DNA from 3 places in the Bacillus rugosus genome. Region 1 is predicted to be linked to each of the others. Evidence: riboswitches for the same ligand, from Rfam matches in the RefSeq annotation. Region 1 holds a riboswitch; each other region holds the start of a gene.
The links. A riboswitch is a leader RNA that binds a small molecule or an ion and turns the genes downstream of it on or off. The one in region 1 is predicted to bind S-adenosylmethionine.
Positions count from the first base shown of each region.

Region 2: it holds a riboswitch for S-adenosylmethionine, as region 1 does, so the genes downstream of both, mtnW (2,3-diketo-5-methylthiopentyl-1-phosphate enolase) here and metN (methionine ABC transporter ATP-binding protein MetN) in region 1, are expected to answer to the same signal.
Region 3: it holds a riboswitch for S-adenosylmethionine, as region 1 does, so the genes downstream of both, M0696_RS19845 (5-methyltetrahydropteroyltriglutamate--homocysteine S-methyltransferase) here and metN (methionine ABC transporter ATP-binding protein MetN) in region 1, are expected to answer to the same signal.

Region 1 is NZ_CP096590.1:3,235,146-3,242,719, reverse strand. Features, by position in the region: gene M0696_RS16510 (toprim domain-containing protein) at 1-262, shown strand, start outside; gene M0696_RS16505 (thioredoxin family protein) at 264-584, shown strand; gene M0696_RS16500 (SCP2 sterol-binding domain-containing protein) at 690-1,034, shown strand; SAM riboswitch class I at 1,149-1,255, shown strand; gene metN (methionine ABC transporter ATP-binding protein MetN) at 1,363-2,388, shown strand; gene metP (methionine ABC transporter permease MetP) at 2,381-3,049, shown strand; gene metQ (methionine ABC transporter substrate-binding lipoprotein MetQ) at 3,063-3,887, shown strand; gene M0696_RS16480 (carboxymuconolactone decarboxylase family protein) at 3,972-4,349, shown strand; gene M0696_RS16475 (YuzK family famiily protein) at 4,542-4,679, shown strand; gene sufC (Fe-S cluster assembly ATPase SufC) at 4,873-5,658, shown strand; gene sufD (Fe-S cluster assembly protein SufD) at 5,676-6,989, shown strand; gene sufS (cysteine desulfurase SufS) at 6,989-7,574, shown strand, end outside.
Region 2 is NZ_CP096590.1:1,449,427-1,457,000, reverse strand. Features, by position in the region: gene kinD (sporulation kinase KinD) at 1-1,420, shown strand, start outside; gene M0696_RS07465 (hypothetical protein) at 1,447-1,878, opposite strand; gene spo0E (aspartyl-phosphate phosphatase Spo0E) at 1,965-2,222, opposite strand; gene M0696_RS07455 (YkvA family protein) at 2,425-2,745, shown strand; gene mtnD (acireductone dioxygenase) at 2,785-3,321, opposite strand; gene M0696_RS07445 (methylthioribulose 1-phosphate dehydratase) at 3,336-3,965, opposite strand; gene mtnX (2-hydroxy-3-keto-5-methylthiopentenyl-1-phosphate phosphatase) at 3,923-4,630, opposite strand; gene mtnW (2,3-diketo-5-methylthiopentyl-1-phosphate enolase) at 4,627-5,844, opposite strand; SAM riboswitch class I at 5,929-6,029, opposite strand; gene mtnE (methionine-glutamine aminotransferase) at 6,071-7,264, opposite strand; gene M0696_RS07425 (carbon-nitrogen family hydrolase) at 7,359-7,574, shown strand, end outside.
Region 3 is NZ_CP096590.1:3,915,366-3,922,226, reverse strand. Features, by position in the region: gene M0696_RS19870 (methyltransferase domain-containing protein) at 1-546, shown strand, start outside; gene M0696_RS19865 (GntP family permease) at 701-2,119, shown strand; gene M0696_RS19860 (CoA transferase subunit A) at 2,143-2,859, shown strand; gene M0696_RS19855 (3-oxoacid CoA-transferase subunit B) at 2,856-3,512, shown strand; gene M0696_RS19850 (3-hydroxybutyrate dehydrogenase) at 3,529-4,302, shown strand; gene M0696_RS19845 (5-methyltetrahydropteroyltriglutamate--homocysteine S-methyltransferase) at 4,354-5,490, opposite strand; SAM riboswitch class I at 5,568-5,674, opposite strand; gene M0696_RS19840 (5-methyltetrahydropteroyltriglutamate--homocysteine S-methyltransferase) at 5,743-6,861, opposite strand, start outside.

The sequences.
Region 1 (7,574 bases):
AACAATCAGCCAGCTGAAGCTTGAGGAATTGGCTGACGAGCTTTACGATAAAGACGTCTATATATTAGTTGATGCTGATGAATCAGGTGAGAAATTAAGAAAACAGCTGAAAAGAGAATTTAACGAAGCCTGCCATCTACATATCGACAGAGCCTATAAGGAAGTGGCGGCTGCGCCCAGGCACCATGTCGCCTCTGTATTGCTGCGCGCGAATTTGAATGTCCATACTATTTTTCTTGAAAGAAAATCCCGAGGTGTATAGCATGAAAGAACTCCAAGAACATGAACTTGAGCACATTGCAGATGATGTGTATCTCCTTTACTTATATACTCCGTTTTGCGGCACCTGCCAGCTTGCAAGCAAAATGCTGACAGTGGTGAAAGAAATGCTGCCTGATGTCGCCTTCTATAAAAACAATGTCAATTACTCTCCGACATTCGCAAAAGCGTATCAAATAGAAAGCGTCCCTTGTTTTCTGCTGTTTAAAGGCGGAAAAGTGGTCGAAAGAGGATATGCGTTTCATTCGGTTTCTTATTTATATGAGCTGATCAAACAAAAATCATCTTCCGCATCCCATTTATGACATATTTCTCGGCACATTCCAATGAAATTGTCGTTCGTTTTATAAAGGGGTTCTTGCGCCAAAAAGAGAAATGTATGTATGACCAACAAATAGGAGGTTGTACATATGGAGAAAGCGGAAGTTTTAGAAGATGAGTATCAGCATCTGTTTTTAAAACCCCTTTTGAACGCTTCAACATTGCTCATTACCTTCCAAGGAGAAACAGAAGCCTTAACCGTCTCAATAAACGAACAGGGAGAAATGAAGAAAATTTCTCCGCCCCAAACGTCCAACCTGACCTTTTACGGAAACCAAACAGAAATCATTCATTTATTGCACGGAGATATTTCCCTTCAGCACCTGATTCAGAGCGGAAGCCTGAAAGTGAAGGGGTCATTCAGAGCCCTGTTAAAACTAGAAGCTATACTCTGGCTGACGAATGGGTTTTTTCAGAGAATTTTAAAGAATTAAAAAATAGGAAATTATTATAATAGTAAAAGTTGACATCATTTATTTTATTGACATTTAATCATTCGCCATGCTATTCTACATTAAGAATTTCCGGACGAAAAAGACTATATATTTCTCTTATCAAGAGAGGTGGAGGGAAGTGCCCTATGAAGCCCGGCAACCATCAACGCTGTTGAAATGGTGCCAATTCACACGAAGCGTTCAGCTTTGAAAGATGAGAGAAAGGCCATTTTATATAAGCCTTTCTGCTCAAGTGTGCAGAAAGGCTTTTCTTTTGCAGAAAAAACCCGGAAGATTTCTTAGAATAGTGTTAAGGCAGGTGATTGCTTTGATCAATCTTCAAGATGTTTCAAAAGTTTATAAGTCGAAACACGGAGATGTCAATGCTGTCCAAAATGTCTCGCTTTCCATCAAAAAAGGTGAGATTTTTGGAATTATAGGATATAGCGGAGCTGGTAAAAGTTCCTTAATCCGTCTGCTGAACGGCCTTGAGAAACCAACCTCAGGAACCGTGGAAGTGGCGGGAACCAAGATTAATGAAGTAAACGGACGCGCCTTAAGAAATGCACGCCATGAAATCAGCATGATTTTCCAGCATTTCAATTTGCTTTGGTCGCGCACCGTTAGAGACAATATCATGTTTCCTTTAGAAATTGCCGGGGTGAAAAAGAGTGAACGGATCAAGCGCGCCGATGAACTGATTAAACTGGTCGGATTAGAAGGAAAAGAAAAATCTTATCCGTCTCAGCTGAGCGGCGGGCAAAAGCAGCGTGTTGGAATCGCCAGAGCGCTTGCAAACAATCCGAAGGTTCTCCTTTGTGATGAAGCGACATCAGCATTAGATCCGCAAACAACAGATTCAATTTTGGATCTATTGTCCGATATTAATGAAAGACTCGGTTTGACGATTGTGCTGATCACGCACGAAATGCATGTCATCCGCAAAATCTGCAACAGAGTCGCTGTTATGGAAAACGGAAAGGTTGTGGAAGAAGGCGAAGTTCTCGATGTCTTCAAAAATCCGAAGGAAGACATGACAAAACGATTTGTTCAGCAGGTGACAGAGCCGGAAGAAACGAAAGAAACGCTTCAGCACCTTCTTGATGAAACAGGATCAGGAAAAATGGTTCAGCTCACATTTGTCGGTGATTCAGCTGAGCAGCCTCTGATTACAGAAATGATCAGAAACTTCAATGTCAGCGTCAATATTCTGCAAGGGAAAATCTCGCAGACGAAGGATGGAGCTTACGGTTCACTGTTCATCCATATTGATGGAGCCGAAGAAGAAGTGCAAAACGTGATCCGGTTCATTAATGACAAACAGGTGAAAGCAGAGGTGATCACGAATGTTTGAAAAATACTTCCCGAACGTTGATTTAACTGAGTTATGGAATGCGACATATGAAACACTTTATATGACGCTGATCTCTTTACTGTTTGCTTTTGTCATCGGGGTGATCCTCGGCTTGCTGCTTTTCCTGACAAGCAAAGGGAGCCTTTGGCAGAATAAAGCGGTCAACTCTGTGATTGCAGCCGTTGTCAATATATTCAGATCAATTCCGTTCCTTATTTTAATTATTTTACTCTTAGGGTTTACGAAGTTCTTAGTCGGCACGATCTTAGGGCCAAACGCCGCATTGCCGGCGCTGGTGATCGGCTCGGCACCGTTTTACGCGCGCCTTGCTGAAATCGCATTGCGCGAGGTTGACAAAGGTGTTATTGAAGCCGCTAAATCAATGGGCGCCAAAACGTCTACGATTATTTTCAAAGTGCTGCTTCCGGAGTCTATGCCGGCCCTTATTTCTGGCATCACGGTTACAGCCATTGCTTTGATCGGCTCAACGGCAATTGCCGGAGCCATCGGTTCAGGCGGCCTTGGAAACCTTGCGTACGTAGAAGGATATCAGTCTAATAATGCTGATGTTACCTTCGTTGCAACTGTATTTATTTTAATCATCGTCTTTATTATTCAAATCATCGGTGATTTAATAACAAATATTATAGATAAACGATAAGGGAGGATTTACATTGAAAAAGCTATTTTTGGGTGCATTACTGCTTGTATTTGCAGGGGTTATGGCTGCCTGCGGATCAAATAACGGCGCTGAATCCGGCAAGAAAGAAATTGTGATTGCAGCGACAAAAACACCGCATGCGGAAATTTTAAAAGAAGCTGAACCATTATTGAAAGAAAAAGGCTACACGCTGAAAGTGAAAGTGCTTAGTGATTACAAGATGTACAACAAAGCTTTAGCTGATAAAGAAGTGGATGCGAACTACTTCCAGCACATTCCTTACCTTGAGCAAGAAATGAAAGAAAACACAGATTACAAGCTTGTGAATGCCGGAGCTGTTCACTTAGAGCCATTCGGTATTTACTCTAAAAAATACAAATCGCTGAAAGACCTTCCAAACGGTGCGACAATTATCCTGACAAACAATGTCGCTGAACAAGGCCGTATGCTTGCAATGCTTGAAAACGCAGGATTAATCACACTTGATTCTAAAGTGGAAACAGTTGACGCAACATTGAAGGACATTAAGAAAAACCCGAAAAACCTTGAATTCAAAAAAGTAGCGCCTGAATTAACGGCAAAAGCATATGATAACAAAGAAGGAGACGCGGTCTTCATCAATGTAAACTATGCGATCCAAAATAAATTAAATCCTAAAAAAGATGCGATTGAAGTAGAATCAACGAAAAACAACCCATACGCTAACATCATTGCAGTAAGAAAAGGCGAAGAAGATTCAGCAAAAATCAAAGCGCTGATGGAAGTTCTTCATTCTAAAGAGATCAAAGACTTCATCGAGAAAAAATACGACGGAGCTGTGCTTCCTGTATCTGAATAAGACTGAAACCCCGGATGAGAAATCCGGGGTTTTTTTCGGGTATTTTCATAAAAGCTGTTCATAATAAAAAGGAATGTTAAACAGATGGAGGGATCTTCTTTGAATCAAGACAGAGGAAGCATGCAGGACGCGCTAAAACAGTATAAATTAGGTTTAGGCACATTTGAACAAAAGATGCCGCTGATGGGAAGAAAGTTTAACGAGTTTACTGAACAATGCTTTGCCGGCAATTCTCTGACTGAAAGAGAAAAACAGCTGATCGCCCTCGGAATCGCCATCAATGCACAGGATGAATATTGCATGATCTATCACACAAAAGGCTGTCTTGATGAGGGAGCGACAGAAGAAAACATTCTCGAAGCAGTCAGTGTGGCAGCGGCATTTGGAGGCGGCGCGGCTCTCAGCCAAGGCGTGACAGTTGTCCAGCAGTGCATCGAGGAATTTGGAAACACCACGCATTAAGAGAAGGAATATTCCGAAAAACAATTCTCATTTGATCTAAAAGGATGCTTTCGTCTCATCTGCCGTTATTTCAAGCCATATCCTTTTTGCAGCATCCATCGCAAGGCTGATACAATAGAAGCAAATATATGAAGGGATTGATTCATTATTTGCAACAGCCAGGATAGACTGAACCTCGATTATACGTCTGAAATGGAAAAAGCGATGCAGCTGTCTCACGGAATTGGATACGAGGAGTACGGACGCCGGCTGGAAACAAGAATGAAAGTAGAGCGGCAGAGAGAGCTTGATTATGAAAAGAGCAAGCGGATTTCTGCGGGAGCTTATTGAGAAAATCAATCTTTTAAAAAAGGGTGGGAATCCACTCTTTTTCTTTTTCAATCGCTTTAATAAAGTGCTGATCTTTGTTAAACTTGAGGAATGTGCAAGGCATGATAAAAAGTTGTATTTACTTTTCATTTGTTATAAAATTAGAATGAGAATAAAATGAGAATAATGATTATATATTTTTGGAGGTATAGATATGGCTGCTTCAACATTAACGATCAAAGATCTTCACGTTGAAATCGAAGGGAAAGAGATCTTAAAGGGTGTAAACCTTGAAATAAAAGGCGGAGAGTTCCACGCTGTAATGGGACCGAACGGAACTGGTAAATCCACTTTATCAGCTGCTATTATGGGGCATCCTAAATATGAAGTAACAAAAGGCAGCATCACGCTTGACGGCAAAGATGTACTGGAGATGGAAGTGGACGAGCGTGCGCAGGCAGGTTTATTCCTTGCGATGCAGTACCCAAGTGAAATCAGCGGTGTGACAAACGCCGACTTCCTTCGTTCAGCAATCAACGCGCGCAGGGAAGAAGGCGATGAAATTTCTCTTATGAAATTCATCCGCAAAATGGACGAAAACATGGAGTTCCTTGAAATGGACCCTGAAATGGCTCAGCGCTACCTTAACGAAGGCTTCTCAGGCGGGGAGAAAAAACGCAACGAAATCCTTCAATTAATGATGATTGAACCGAAAATCGCCATCCTTGATGAAATCGACTCAGGTCTTGATATTGATGCACTGAAAGTTGTATCTAAAGGGATCAACAAAATGCGCAGCGAAAACTTCGGCTGCCTGATGATCACTCACTATCAGCGCCTGTTAAACTACATCACTCCAGATGTTGTTCACGTTATGATGCAAGGCCGCGTTGTAAAATCCGGCGGTGCAGAGCTTGCACAGCGTCTTGAAGCAGAAGGTTATGACTGGATCAAACAAGAACTTGGCATTGAAGACGAAACTGTAGACCAAGAAGCGTAAGCGTTAGGGGGATTAACATGACACTAGGTACAAAACTATCCGTAGATCAGGAGTATCTCAAAAGCTTTTCCGAGAAGCATCAAGAACCTGCCTGGCTGAAAGACCTGCGCTTACAGGCTCTTGAACAAGCTGAGGATCTGCCGATGCCGAAGCCTGACAAAACAAAAATCACAAACTGGAACTTCACGAGTTTCGCGAAGCATACAGTAGATACTGAACCGCTTTCTTCATTAGAAGATTTAACTGATGAAGTAAAAGCGCTGATCGATGTTGAAAACGAAGATAAAACATTATATGTACAGCGTGACCAGACGCCGGCATACCTATCTCTTTCTCAAGAATTGAAAGATAAAGGCGTCATCTTCACTGATATTCTGACTGCTGCACGCGAGCACAGCGACTTGGTGGAGAAATACTTTATGAAGGACGGCGTGAAGGTTGATGAGCATAAATTAACTGCTCTTCACGCAGCTCTTGTTAACGGAGGAGCATTCCTTTATGTTCCGAAAAATGTTCAGGTGGAGACGCCGGTTCAGGCTGTTTATGTCCACGAAAGCAATGATACGGCTCTCTTCAACCACGTGCTGATTGTGGCTGAAGACCACAGTTCTGTAACGTATGTTGAAAACTACATCAGTACTGTAAACCCGAAAGACGCTGTCTTCAATATTATCAGTGAGGTCATCACAGGTGATAATGCCAGCGTGACATACGGTGCGGTGGATAATCTGTCTAGCGGTGTGACAACATATGTTAACCGCCGCGGTGCTGCTCGCGGACGCGACAGCAAAATTGAGTGGGCTCTGGGCCTGATGAACGACGGCGACACGATTTCCGAAAACACAACAAACCTTTACGGTGACGGCACATACGGCGATACGAAAACGGTTGTTGTCGGAAGAGGAGAGCAAACAGAGAACTTTACAACACAAATCATCCATTTCGGTAAAGCTTCAGAAGGTTATATCTTGAAGCACGGTGTGATGAAGGATTCCGCTTCTTCTATCTTTAATGGAATCGGCAAAATCGAACATGGCGCTTCTAAAGCGAATGCGGAGCAAGAATCACGTGTGCTGATGCTCAGTGAAAAAGCACGCGGCGACGCAAACCCTATTCTTTTAATTGACGAAGACGATGTAACTGCAGGACATGCGGCATCTGTCGGCCGTGTGGACCCTATTCAGCTTTACTACCTGATGAGCCGCGGAATTGCGAAAGAAGAAGCAGAACGCTTAGTCATCTACGGATTCCTTGCACCGGTAGTAAACGAACTTCCGATTGAAGGCGTTAAGAAACAATTAGTTTCTGTTATCGAAAGGAAAGTGAAGTAATGAATATCACGGATATTCGTGAACAGTTCCCGATCCTTCACCAGCAAGTGAACGGACATGATCTCGTTTATCTCGACAGCGCGGCGACTTCTCAGAAGCCGCGTGCTGTCATTGAAACACTGGATAAGTATTATAACCAATACAATTCCAATGTTCACCGGGGCGTCCATACACTTGGAACCAGAGCGACAGACGGTTATGAAGGAGCGCGTGAAAAAGTCCGCAAGTTTATTAACGCGAAGTCAATGGCTGAGATTATTTTCACAAAAGGCACGACCACATCACTGAATATGGTGGCGTTAAGCTATGCGCGCGCCAACCTGAAACCGGGTGATGAAGTGGTCATCACCTACATGGAGCATCATGCGAATATCATTCCGTGGCAGCAGGCTGTCAAAGCGACTGGCGCCACATTAAAATATATTCCGCTGCAGGAAGACGGAACGATTTCTTTAGAAGACGTCAGAGAAACGGTCACAAGCAACACAAAAATTGTTGCAGTGTCTCATGTATCTAACGTTCTCGGCACGATCAACCCGATTAAAGACATGGCGAAAATTGCCCATGATAATGGGGCTGTTATTG
Region 2 (7,574 bases), 1.8 Mb from region 1:
CGTATATGAAAAAGAAAAAGATACAATAGCTGCAGAACATAAGCAAGAAGCGAGTGTAATGCTGAACCTTCACCGCAACAAAATCAATTATTTAATCGGAGAAACAAAGGCGAGAATGACCTCCTTGTCCATCGCCATCGACAGACCGGTTGATATAAAGAAAATGCAGTCGATTTTGGAAAAAACCTTTGATTCAGAGCCAAGATTTTCCGGTCTCTATTTTCTAAATGCCAAAGGAGACGTCACCGCAAGCACAACAGAATTAAAAACGAAAGTAAACCTGGCCGACAGATCTTTTTTTACAAAAGCGAAGGAAACAAAAAAGACAGTCATTTCAGATAGTTACTCGAGCAGAATTACAGGCCAGCCGATTTTTACAATTTGTGTCCCTGTTTTGGACTCAAAACGAAATGTGACAGAATATCTTGTCGCAGCTATTCAAATTGATTATTTGAAAAATCTCATTAACTTACTTAGCCCTGATGTTTATATTGAAGTTGTGAACCAAGACGGAAAAATGATTTTTACGAGCGGACAGGCCTCTCATGCAAAAGATCAGAAACCTGTCAGCGGGTATCTGGATGATATCAGCTGGAATATGAAAGTATATCCGAACCCGGTTACAATAGAAGAACTGACGAAAAGCCTTGTGCTTCCGCTTTCATGTAGTATCGTTCTGCTGAATATCCTTTTTATTCTCGTGCTGTATTATTTGCTGAAGCGGCAGACACAACTGGAGCGCTCAGAAAATGAGGCGCAAAAATTAGAACTGATCGGAACGCTTGCTGCCAGTACAGCCCATGAAATCCGCAACCCGCTCACCGGTATAAGCGGCTTTATTCAGCTGTTGCAAAAGAAATATAAAGGTGAAGAAGATCAGCTTTACTTCTCCATTATCGAACAGGAGATAAAGCGCATTAATCAAATTGTGAGTGAGTTTCTCGTTCTAGGCAAGCCGACAGCTGAAAAATGGGAGCTGAACTCGCTTCAGGATATTATCGGTGAAATTATGCCGATTATCTATTCTGAGGGCAACCTATACAATGTTGAAGTCGAACTACAGTATTTAACCGAGCAGCCCTTGCTCGTAAAATGTACCAAAGATCATATTAAACAAGTGATTTTAAATGTAGCAAAAAATGGCCTCGAGTCAATGCCTGAAGGAGGCAAACTGACGATCTCCGTGGGAGCTTTGGATAAAAAGGCTATTATCAAAGTTGTGGATAACGGTGAAGGGATTTCTCAGGAAATGCTGGATCATATCTTCCTTCCCTTTGTTACTTCTAAAGAAAAAGGAACCGGTCTCGGCCTTGTCGTATGTAAACGGATCGTTCTGATGTACGGTGGCTCCATTCATATCGAAAGTGAAGTGCGAAGAGGCACAGAGGTGACGATCACTCTCCCTGTATCCGCTTCATAGCCCCCCTGACATGTCAGGAGGGTTTTTTATCTTCGTGACCGGGGAATGCCGTTCGACTTGCTTGCTGTTCTGCCAGAAAAGAGTATTTTGATGAAGCGGAACAGCAATTTTAGAAGCAAGAAAAACAAAAAGAATACCAAAAAACCCTTTAAACCTTCCGTTGCATCTAAAAACTCCATATTCCCTCTCCCCGTCACTTTTTGCTGAATTTCAATCGCAAAAACGATAACAATGATCACTGTAACGGTATAGATAAAGGACAAGGCTGTCATGCTCCATTTAGAAAGCCATGTAAATACAGCGTGAGTGACGCCGAAAAAGATTATGCCAAAAATGCCAATCACCCAAAAATGCATTTCCTTGTCAGTTAAATGAATGCCCAACATTCCGCATAACGAAATAAAAGCATCATGAAATTGATTGACCATTTCAGTAATGAGAATCGCCAGTTCTTTCATCAGTTCCCTCTTTCATATGAATTTTTCCAGAAAAAAAGAGCGCTTCTGAAAAGCCTCTCTCTTTATATATGCATTTGATAGCGCCGCTATTTATTTGCATCATATGCTGGCATAACGTCTCTGCGGGGCCACAAGCCTAATTTCTTTACAAGGCCTTGAATCCCTTGAGAATGTTCGTTTTCTTGCATGAGCTGGTGATATTCATTTATTAAACAATCCAGCTCCTGACTGTGTCTGATCGTGTCATGCCCTGTAAATCCCTGCTTTCTAGCGGCATCTATCATTAACTTTCTTTTTTCATCAATAGACACCAACAATCTTTCTTGTTCAGAAGAACCGCCCATTCACTTCACCCCTCGCCGCTAAGAAATAGGAAACAAGTTTGATTGGGTTATTGTGCATTATTACAGATTATACTTTATTTGTAAACATATTTTCATTAAATAAGTTATTTTTTCAGGTATAATAGATATATTGATAGGATTAGAAGAACAATACCCAGGTGAAGAATATCTTAAACACGCCGCCAGGCAGGAGGTATGCCCGATGAAGAAAAAGAAAGCAATAATGCTCGGAGCGGCAGGCGGAAAAGCGATTTTAAAAAGGAAAAACCGAAAAAAATGTATTCAGCACATTACTGTTTTTTTACAAATGATTCGGGATTGGAGAAACGGCAATTATCCCCGTTCACAGGTAAAAACGCTTTTTCTTCTAACTGCTGCCATCTTATATATCGCCATGCCACTCGATATCATTCCAGACGTTATCCTCGGTCTAGGGATCATTGATGATGCAGCTGTATTAGGTTTGATTTGGACGCTGATTAAAAAAGAAATGTCACAATATGAAAAGTGGCGTTTGCAATAAATATAAAAAGCCCCGTTCGATGAACGGGGCTTTTTCTGCTTACTGATTCACGCTGTCTTTTTCATAAATCGGAACCCAGCCTTCAGTTGTGACAAAGATTCTCACCGCGACAACTTTGCGGTCCTCCTGAAGTGTGAAGTAATGGCGGATATTTTCAGGCACGGAGATTAAATCTCCAGGGTTTAAACGGACATCAAAAAACGTGCCGTCCTTGCCCTGAATGACAAAAATGCCATGTCCGCTAACGATAAAACGAACCTCATCGTCTGTATGGTGATGCTCTCTTTTAAAATTCTCAAGCAGTTCATCAAGTTTCGGATTGCTGTCTGACAGTGAAATAACATCCTGTGCTTTGTAGCCGCGGCGTGCTGAGATATCTTTAATTTCAGTTTCAAAGGTATTAAGGATTTGCTGTTTTTCTTCTTCTGTCAGATCATATTTCTCTGAAAGCTGTTCCGGTAGCTTCGCAATATCCCATTGCTCATAAATAACCTCTTGACTGTCCAGAAAGCTTGCTACTTCCTCTTGATTTTCAATCGTTGTATTTGCCTCATCATGAATTCGAATTGTTGCCATTTCAGTTCCTCCTTTTATTTAACCAGCTGGTGCTGGAGTGTTTTCAATTTCAAATGGTAGCTGAACAAAAATTCATATGCTTCAAGGACTCTTTTTGCTTCAAATGCTGTTCTGCCCCAAGCTGTAATACCGTGATTTCGGATCAGAACAGCTCCTGAATCCTCTGAGACCTCTTCCGCAAACAGAGCTGCGAGCATCGGAATATGAGCTGGATTTTCAATGATCGGAATGGTCACTTCTGCATCCTCTTCCCACAGGCCGAGCGCTTTTATTATTTCCTGGCCTCTGAATGTGATTTTCTTTTGGTCTCCGTATAGCTCTGAGATTACATTATTGTTTACCGTATGGACGTGCAGGCAGCATCCGGCATTTGTTTTATTGTACAAATGTGTGTGCAAAAGCGTTTCCGCTGACGGTTTTAGAGAATGCCCGCTTTCGGCAGGTTCTCCGTTTTGATCCACCAGCAGAAAATCTTCATCCGTTTGTTTGCGTTTATCTTTTCCGCTTGCAGTGACGAGAAATGTTAAAGGCTCATCAGAAACTTTAATAGACAGATTGCCGCTAGTCGCCGGAAACCAATCTCTTTCTGCCAATTCCCGTTTTACTTCAGCGAGTTCTCTCCAGCGTTCTTGTTTTGCAGCCATTCCTGTACCTCCGTTACATTCTCGATATCTTTTCTTATCTCATAAAAATCTTGATACGGGAGATGATTCAGGTTCCGCTCCCGGCATTCGTTTAATAAATAATCTCTTGCAAAGCAAAGGTCTGACAGCTTTGCCGCCTCCACATCTGTAACCGAGTCACCGATCATGATGATATATTGGTTTGGCTCAGAAAGTTCATGTATCACCGACGGCTTGCAGCACCCGCATTGATTGCTGCAAGTCCCTTTACAGGAATGAGGCCAATCAATATGAATATAGTCACTGTCAAATGACGCATGGTTGCAATAAATACGATCTTTTTCCACAATGCCTTCAAGCAAAGGATATACAAAAAAGTCCATTCCTCCGCTTACGATATAAAACGGCAGCTCATGCTCATTGATAAACGCTACAAATTCCCGAAAGCCTTCCCTGATTTTTGCATCTTCCAATACAAATCTTGTAATCTCTTCTTTTAAACTGCTGGGCAGAAGGCCGAACATCCGCCCGACACCTTCTTTGATTGACAGCGTTTTGGAAAGGACGCCGTCTTTTAATGCCGTCCACTCCGGCGGAGCGAATGTTTTCATGATGCTTATAATGTTGTCGTTCATCGTGATGGTTCCGTCAAAATCACAAATAATTAAAGGCTTTCGAGTCGTCATACGGCTTCAACCTTTCCCCATTTATCAAGCGCGAGCTTCAGATCCTTGCATTGTTCGGCTTTTTCATCAATCGGCTGGGCTTCTAAGACAGCATCAATTATGGCTCTGAACGCTTTGCCCCCGCCTTGGGCACCGTTTGGATGTCCGTGTACGCCTCCCCCGGCGTTAATAATATGATCTATACCGAAATCCCGCATTAAAAGCGGAACCATGCCAGGATGAATGCCTGCTGACGGAACGGCAAATGTTTGGTTAAAGGCATCCTCTCTCACACATTCTTCATGAATCGCCAGCGCATCTTCTTTTGGAAGCGCAACCGAACCGTATGGAGATGGGAAGAGACTAAAGTCAGCACCGCAATACCGGTTTAATTTTCCGAGCAAAAGAGCGTGAGAAAAGCCGTAGAACGGAGAAGACGTAAACGCCCCGCTGACCGCTGGATGTGCCATAATCGGGATTGCGATTTCGGGATCTTCCGCTAGGCTTTGCATGACGTCCAAGCCGTAAGCAAAGACATTAAACAAAAGTGCATCCGCCCCCAATTCGGCAGCGCGTCTCGCTTTGTCTTTCAGATCCGCCGTGCGTCCAGTCAAATTGACCGCATACAGCGTTTTATGTCCGGTTTGCTCATACGTTTCTTTCAATATTTGCTTTCCTTCTGTAATTCTTGTTTCAAAAGGCGCCAGCCCTGTCTCAAAGAAAATTTCATCGTCCTTAATCAAATCAACTCCGCCAAGCGCCTGCTGTCTGAGCTGTTCTTTAATATCACTCAGGTCCCTTCCGATGACCCCTTTAAATATGCTCATTAACAGCGGTCTCTCAAACTCTCCCAGCAGTTTCCGAATGCCGTATACGCCAAACTTCGGTCCCGGCAGTGTGCGCTTAAATGCCTCAGAGAAGTGAAGATCGAGTAATTTGATTTTTCCGTCCAGCGACAGCTTGCCAAACACTGTTGTCAGTAAAGCCGGAATATCCTGAGAGAAATTGATTTCAGGATAGGCGATTGTGATCACCGCTTGTTTTCCTGATGCAGGAGTTCCCTCTCTTTCCTCGACCTTTATCACCCGTCCCTTGTGCTTTTGCATTTGCTCCTGTTTCACTAGAGGCAGATCTGTCCATGAGCCTACTGTCAATCCTGTTGCGATTTGTTCTGCTTTTTTCTCTGTATCGGCTCCCGGTTCGGTCAGGAGATATGTTGCTATTAACTCACTCATGCCTGAGCTCCTTTCATTTACATCCATATAAAAAAACCTCTTCAAACAGCAATCGCGTCTAAAGAGGTTTCGTTTCTCGTCCGAATCTTATCTCTCAGCCGCCAGCTGCAAGAATTAGCACCGTGCTTTATAAGTCGGTTGCCGGGCTTCATCGGGCTCGTCCCTCTGCCTGCTCTTGATAAGAAAATATAGATTTTATAAATTATTTTGAATTATCCCACCGTTATCAAATCTTGTCAATGCTTTTTTGGGTAAACAGGTTCAGTTTCCCAATTCGATAAGCGGCTTCTTTGAGACTTTCTTCACTTGTCAGCAGTCCGACTCTGACGTAGCCCTCGCCATATTTTCCGAAGCCGTTTCCAGCCGCAACTGCCACATTTGCTTTTTCCAGCAAAAGGTCTGAGAACTGCTCGGAAGTATAGCCTTCAGGCACAGGCAGCCATGCAAAAAATGAACCTGCCGGAGCTGTCACATCCCAGCCGATTTCCCGGCATGCAGCGATCCAAGCGTTTCGCCTGCTCTCATATCGGGCATTTTGCTCCGCCACACACGTCTGATCAGCTAGCAGTGCCGCTGCTGCAGCCTCCTGAGTCGCTCTGAAAAGACTGACAAACATGTGGTCTTGATAAAGATTGATTGCTTCAATGACCGAAGCGTTTCCGACGGCAAAGCCGACCCGCCACCCTGCCATGTTATACGTTTTTGACAGCGTGTAAATTTCAATTCCGATATCCTTCGCACCTTCAGTCTGCAAAAAGCTTAACGGTTTGCAGCCGTCAAACCCTACAGCGCCATAAGCAAAATCGTGAACGACACAGATCCCGTTTTCTTTCGCAAAACTGACCGTTTCTTCAAAAAATTCAGATGTAGCAATAGCTCCGGTCGGATTATTCGGATAATTTAAATACATCAATTTCGCCTGTTCTCTCACTTCGGCGGCGATGCTGCTGTAATCAGGAAGAAACGCCCTGTCCTTTACGAGCGGCATCATTTCCATTTTCGCTTTCGCGAGTGTGACACCTGACCAGTAATCAGGATAGCCCGGATCAGGAACTAAAATCGTATCTCCGGGATTCAACAGGCATTGCGGGAGCTCGACCAGACCGGCTTTCCCGCCGAATAATATAGCGACTTCAGTTTCCGGGTCAAGATCAATGCCGTATTCTCTTTTATAAAATGCTGCTGCGGCTGATTTTAGACTGTACGAGCCGCGAAAAGACGAGTATTTATGATTTTCAGGATCCGCAACGGCTCGTTTCATTTCCTCGACGATATGTTCCGGAGTCGGCTGATCCGGATTTCCCTGTCCGAGATTGATGACGTCATGCCCTTCTGCGAGCTTTTGGTTCACTTTCTGCACCAGAGAAGCGAAGAATTGTTTAGGCAATTCCTTCAATACATGAGACTGTTCAAATTTCATCTATTCTCACCTTCTAAAAAAATCTTGAAATGATAGTCCATCATCATATATGGTTAAATGAAAAAAGTAAAGAAAAATTTGGAGTGATAAAAAGATGAAATGGACGATATCTTGTCTTCAATTTGATATTTCATACGGTAAACGTTCGGAAAATATCAAAAAGGCTGAATTTTTGATCGAAAAAGAAAGCAAGCATGCTGATGTTCTTGTTCTTCCTGAATTATGGACGACCGGATATGACCTGGCCAACCTTGATGAGCTCGCTGATGAAGACGGGCGTTTTGCTCAGAGCTGGCTGAAGAAAACAGCA
Region 3 (6,861 bases), 680 kb from region 1:
GGTGAGGGTTCTCATTTGAATGCGCTTTGCGGGTTTGATTATGCAGGAAGAACAGCGACGGGAGCCGGCATCGATCTTTCGAAGGATGGGATTGTAAAAGCTTCTAAGACATTCAAAGACCAGATGTGGGCGGTTGCCGATGTGGCGCGTGCTCCCTTTCATGACCGCCAATTCGATGTTGTCCTGTCGATTTTTTCTCCGTCCAATTACGCAGAGTTTCATAGGCTGCTGAAGGATGATGGCATGCTCATAAAAGTAGTGCCGAGAAAAGATTATTTAATAGAATTAAGGCAATTTTTATATACTGCTTCACCAAGGCGTACGTATTCCAATACGGCAGCTGTTGAGCGTTTTACAGCGAATGTTGAACACAGCCGTCATATGAGGCTGCGCTATGTCAAAACGCTTGACCGGCAAGCGATACATTGGCTCCTTAAGATGACGCCGCTCGCCTGGTCTGCGCCGGAAGACAGAGTCAGCCTGCTGAAAGAGATGAAATCAGCTGATATTACCGTTGATGTCGATATCCTAATAGGAATGAAATGAATGGCAGAGGAAAGCTCCGAAAAAGGGGGGCTTTCCTTTTTTTAATCGGAATAGTTGGCCCACGTTTCTCGTACATATGGAAAAGGGGAAGGAACCGGCCGATGAGGAGAGTCTTTTGTAAACGCTTTCCCATCCGTGGAAATGGAGGATGTGTGTGGAACTGATCATTATTCTATTGGCGTTAGGCTTGCTGATGTTTACGGCGTATCGGGGATTTTCTGTCATATTATTTGCGCCGATTTGCGCGTTATTCGCGGTGCTGCTGACCGATCCAAGCCATGTGCTTCCTTTTTTCTCATCAATTTTTATGGAGAAGATGGCGGGTTTTATTAAGCTGTATTTTCCGGTCTTTTTGCTCGGTGCGATTTTTGGAAAGGTCGTTGAAATGTCCGGGCTTGCGGCATCCATTGCGAAAACGATTGTCAGGCTTGTCGGGGCAAAAAGAGCGATACTTGCAATCGTGCTGATGGGCGCTATCTTGACGTACAGCGGCGTCAGCCTGTTTGTTGTCGTATTTGCCGTATATCCGTTTGCGAAAAACCTGTTTCGAGAAGCAAACATACCGAAACGCCTCATCCCGGGCACGATTGCTTTAGGGGCTTTTACGTTTACGATGGACGCACTTCCGGGGACGCCGCAAATTCAAAATGTCATCCCGACGACGTTCTTCAAAACAGACATTTATGCTGCTCCTTGGCTTGGCTTGTTCGGCGCAGTGATTGTGCTGGCAGCGGGCATGCTCTATTTGGAATCGAGGCGGAAAAAAGCCCAGGCATCCGGGGAAGGCTACGGCGGTTTTGATTCGGAGAATTCTGCTGCTCTTGAATCGTCTGAGCCCGCGGCCGAACGGGACAAAAACCTGATGCAGCATGCGCTTGCCTTTGTCCCGCTAATACTCGTAGGTGCAATGAATAAATGTTTCACCATATACCTCCCCAAGTGGTATCCGAATGGATTTGATTTTTCATCGATAGGATTAAAGGAGTTCGGCAAGCTTGATATTTCTTCAGCAGCTGCCATTTGGTCGGTGGAGCTCGCTCTGGTAATTGGCATCATCACAACGATTTTATTTGATTGGAGAAGAGTGTTTGCCCGAATGAAGGAAGGGCTGAATGAAGGGATCGGCGGCGCCTTGCTGGCATCTATGAATACGGGTGCCGAGTATGGTTTCGGCGGCGTTATCGCCGCGCTGCCGGGATTTCACAAGCTGAGCAGCGGAATTTCGCACACCTTTACCGATCCGCTTGTAAAAGGGGCCGTCACGACAACTGCGCTGGCAGGGATCACAGGGTCGGCTTCAGGAGGTATGGGCATTGCGTTAAGCGCGATGTCGGATCAATACTTGCAGGCGATTCAGGCTTACAACATTCCGCCGGAAGTGATGCATCGGGTCATTTCGATGGCATCAGGAGGCATGGATACGCTGCCGCATAATGGCGCTGTCATCACGCTTCTGGCCGTGACGGGACTGACTCACCGGCAATCGTATCGGGATATTTTTGCGATCACACTTATCAAAACGGCAGCCGTATTTGCCGTGATCGCGATTTACAGCCTGACGGGTCTAGTGTAGGAGAAAACGAAAGGGGTATCAATATGGGAAAAGTGTTGTCATCAAGTAAGGAAGCTGCGGAACTGATTCATGATGGAGATACGCTGATCGCAGGAGGATTCGGGCTATGTGGCATTCCTGAACAGCTCATTTTGGCGATAAGAGATCAGGGAGCAAAGGATTTAACCGTTGTCAGCAACAATTGCGGAGTCGATGACTGGGGGCTCGGTTTGCTTTTGGCTAATAGGCAAATCAAGAAAATGATTGCATCTTATGTCGGCGAAAATAAAATTTTTGAGGGGCAGTTTTTAAGCGGAGAGCTTGAGGTCGAGCTTGTTCCCCAAGGAACACTGGCTGAGAGAATTCGTGCAGGCGGCGCGGGCATACCGGGATTTTACACGGCGACAGGCGTTGGCACTTCAATAGCCGAGGGAAAAGAACATAAAACATTCGGCGGCCGGACGTATGTGCTGGAGAGAGGCATTGCCGGCGATGTGGCGATCGTCAAAGCGTGGAAAGCGGATACTATGGGGAATTTGGTCTTTCGGAAAACGGCGAGAAATTTCAACCCTGTTGCCGCCATGGCAGGCAAGATCACGATTGCTGAGGCGGAAGAAATCGTGGAAGCGGGAGAGCTCGATCCAGATCACATCCACACACCGGGAATTTACGTACAGCATGTGGTGCTTGGCGCGAGCCATGAAAAACGGATTGAAAAGCGAACCGTTCAGCAAGCGGCGGGAAAGGGTGGTGCGAAATGAAGGAAGCGAGAAAACGAATGGTCAAACGGGCTGTACTAGAAATCAAGGATGGCATGAACGTCAATCTTGGGATTGGAATGCCGACGCTTGTCGCAAATGAGATACCCGATGGCGTTCACGTCATGCTTCAGTCAGAAAACGGCTTGCTCGGGATCGGCCCGTATCCTCTGGAAGGAACGGAAGACGCGGATTTGATCAATGCAGGAAAGGAAACAATCACTGAAGTGACGGGCGCTTCCTATTTTGACAGCGCTGAGTCATTCGCAATGATAAGAGGCGGGCATATCGATTTGGCTATCCTTGGCGGCATGGAGGTTTCGGAGCAGGGTGATTTGGCCAATTGGATGATCCCCGGAAAGATGGTAAAAGGGATGGGCGGCGCCATGGATCTCGTCAACGGGGCGAAACGGATCGTTGTCATCATGGAGCATGTCAATAAGCATGGCGAGTCGAAGGTGAAAAAAACATGCTCCCTTCCGCTGACAGGCCAGAAAGTCGTGCACAGGCTGATTACGGATTTGGCTGTTTTTGATTTTGATAACGGCCGCATGACACTGACTGAGCTTCAGGAAGGTGTCACAATTGAAGAGGTTTATGAAAAAACAGAAGCCGATTTCGCTGTCAGCCAGTCTGTGATCAAACAAAATTCTTAATGGGAAGGAGTTTGACATGAAAAAACAAGTCGCCTTGGTGACAGGAGCAGCTGGCGGAATCGGGTTCGAAATCGCGAGGGAATTCGCCCGTGAAGGCGCTAGCGTCATCGTTTCGGACCTTCATCAGGAAGCGTGCGAAAAGGCCGCTTCCAAGCTTACAGAAGAAGGCTTTGACGCAGCAGCCATTCCGTGTGATGTGACAAAGGAAGCGCAAGTCGCTGATACGGTGAACACCATCCAAAAACGATATGGCCGCTTGGATATTTTGGTGAACAATGCCGGTATTCAGCACGTCGCTCCGATTGAGGAGTTTCCGACAGAAACCTTTGAACAGCTGATCAAGGTCATGCTGACGGCGCCCTTCATCGCGATGAAGCATGTTTTTCCGATCATGAAAAAACAGCAGTTTGGCAGAATCATTAATATTGCATCTGTTAATGGTTTAGTCGGCTTTGCGGGGAAATCCGCTTATAATAGCGCCAAGCACGGCGTCATTGGGCTGACTAAGGTCGGGGCGCTGGAGGGCGCGCCCCACGGCATTACAGTCAACGCGCTCTGTCCGGGTTATGTCGATACACAGCTTGTCCGCAATCAGCTGAGCGATCTTTCGAAAACAAGAAATGTCCCTTACGACTCCGTGCTTGAACAGGTCATTTTTCCGCTTGTGCCGCAAAAACGATTGCTTTCCGTAAAGGAAATTGCGGATTATGCAATTTTTTTGGCAAGCGAGAAAGCGAAGGGTGTCACCGGGCAGGCTGTTGTCCTTGATGGGGGCTACACCGCTCAATAACATAAAAAACACACTTGCTCCGCCAGGGAATCAAGTGTGTTTTTTCTTTGCTTATTTCCAAACATCGTTAGCGATTTCAACTACATGGCGCAGCTTCGCCCATTGCTGTTCTTCAGTCAGCTTGTTGCCTTCCTCAGTTGAAGCGAATCCGCATTGAGGACTGAGGCAAAGCTGATCTAAGCTCACATAACGGGATGCTTCTTCGATACGGCGTTTTACATCGTCCGGATGTTCAAGCTCACCGAATTTAGATGTCACTAATCCAAGGACAAGCTGAAGATCAGAGCGCTTCACATAACGGAGCGGCTCAAATCCGCCTGAGCGTGAATCATCATACTCCAGGAAAAGCCCGTCCAGGTTCAAACCGTCAAAAATGGTTTCGGCTGCTGCGTCATAGCCGCCTTCCGCTGTCCAAGTGGACTGGAAGTTGCCGCGGCAAATATGCATTGTTACGGTCAAGTCATCCGGACGGTCGGCAATCGCGTCGTTAATCGATTTCGCAAACAGCTGGCGAAGCTCATCAGGCGTTGTTCCGAACGCTTCGATTTGTTTTAATCCTTTTTCAGATAAGAAAACAGCCCAAGCTGTATCATCAAGCTGAAGGTAGCGGCAGCCTCTGTCGTAAAACGCTTGAATCGCTTTTTTATATGCTTTGGATACATCGTGCTGGAAAAGATGATAGTCGTTTTTGTATGCATCCTTTTCCAGTTTTCCGCGGAAAAACAGCATATTCGGGCTTGGGATCGTCATCTTTGGCGTCGCGTCACCGGCAATGCTATGGAGAAATGAGTAATCTTCAAGCATTGGGTGAGTTGAAAAGTCGATATCACCTGTGACTTTAATGCCGCGTGCTTTTGTCTGTACGTTATGAAATTGAATGCCCTGCTCAGGAGTAAACGGCTCAACGCCATCCAGGTTTTCCAGAAAATCAAAATGCCACCATGCTCTGCGGAATTCACCGTCTGTCACCACGTTCAGGCCGGTTTCCTTCTGTTTTTCCACAATGCGGATGATTTCATCGTTTTCGATTTGGCGAAGCTGCTCAGCTGTAATCTCGCCTGCCGCTTTTTGCAGCCGTGCTTTTTTGACGGGCTCAGACCTCAGCAGGCTTCCGACTTGATCCGCGCGAAACGGCGGTTTTTTTCTTTGAAGTGATTTTTGTTCTGCGGGTGTTGTTTGTTGTGACATGTTGTTCATTCCTTCTTTCCATTCGAATATAAAAAAGCTCTTCCTTTGGATAAGGAAGAGCTTGTGTGACAATCTCAACCTTATCTTCAAGAGCAATCATTGCTCTAAAGGATTTAGCACCATTCTGTTAAACAGCGGTTGCCGGGTATCGCAGGGCCAGTCCCTCCACCTCTCTTGATAAGGAAAACCTTTTTATGAAATTTTCTGATAGTATCTATTATTCACACATTTTCTGTTTCTGTCAATGATAGATTATCTCCACACATCGTTGGCGATGTCGATGACATGGCGCAGCTTCGCCCATTGCTGCTCCTCTGTCAAAAGATTGCCTTCTTCAGTAGAGGCGAAACCGCACTGCGGGCTGAGGCACAGCTGATCCAGGCTCACAAAGCGCGCCGCTTCATTGATTCGGCGTTTCACATCCTCAGGATTTTCAAGCTCTCCATTTTTCGATGTGATCAAGCCGAGTACAATCTGGAGATCCTTGCGTTTCACGAAACGGAGCGGATCAAAATTTCCGGAGCGGTCATCATCGTATTCTAAGAACAGCCCGTCCAAATGTAAGCCATCCAAAATCGTTTCAGCTACAGCATCATAGCCTCCTGATGCCGCCCATGTTGAACGGAAGTTGCCGCGGCAAATGTGCATCGTGATTGCTAAATCATCAGGCCGGTCTGCTACTGCATCGTTAATCGTTTTGGCGAACAAGGCAGGCAATGTTTCTGGATCGCCGCCAAGCGCCCGAACAACCTCTCTGCCTTTTTCCTCAAAGAAGAGAGACCATGACGTATCATCAAGCTGAAGATAGCGGCATCCAGCATCATAGAAAGCTCTGATTGCTTTTTTATACGCTTGGGCCAGATCATGAAAGTATTCCTCTTGGTCGTCATAAAACCCTTTATCCGCCTTTTCACCGAAAAACAGCATATTCGGGCTCGGAATCGTCAATTTTGGGGTCGCGTCGCCGGCAATCTCATGTAAAAATTGATAATCGACAAGCGCTGGGTGGCTCGTAAAATCGAGTTTTCCCGTCACTTTGATGCTGCGTGCTTTTGTTTTCGCATTATGGAACTGAATCCCTTCAGACGGGATGAACGGTTCCACACCATCAAGCCCTTCCAGGAAATCATAATGCCACCAAGATCGGCGGAATTCCCCATCTGTTACCACATCGAGACCGATTTCTTTTTGTTTTTCTACAATGCGGGTGATTTCTTGATTTTCGATATCACGAAGCTGATCAGCGGTGATCTCGCCGGCCGCTTTTTTCTGCCGGGCTTCTTTTATCGGAGCAGATCGCAGTAAACTGCCGACATGATCGGCACGGAAAGGAGCTTTGTGTTGTTTTTCTGTTTTTTGTCCTGCAACATT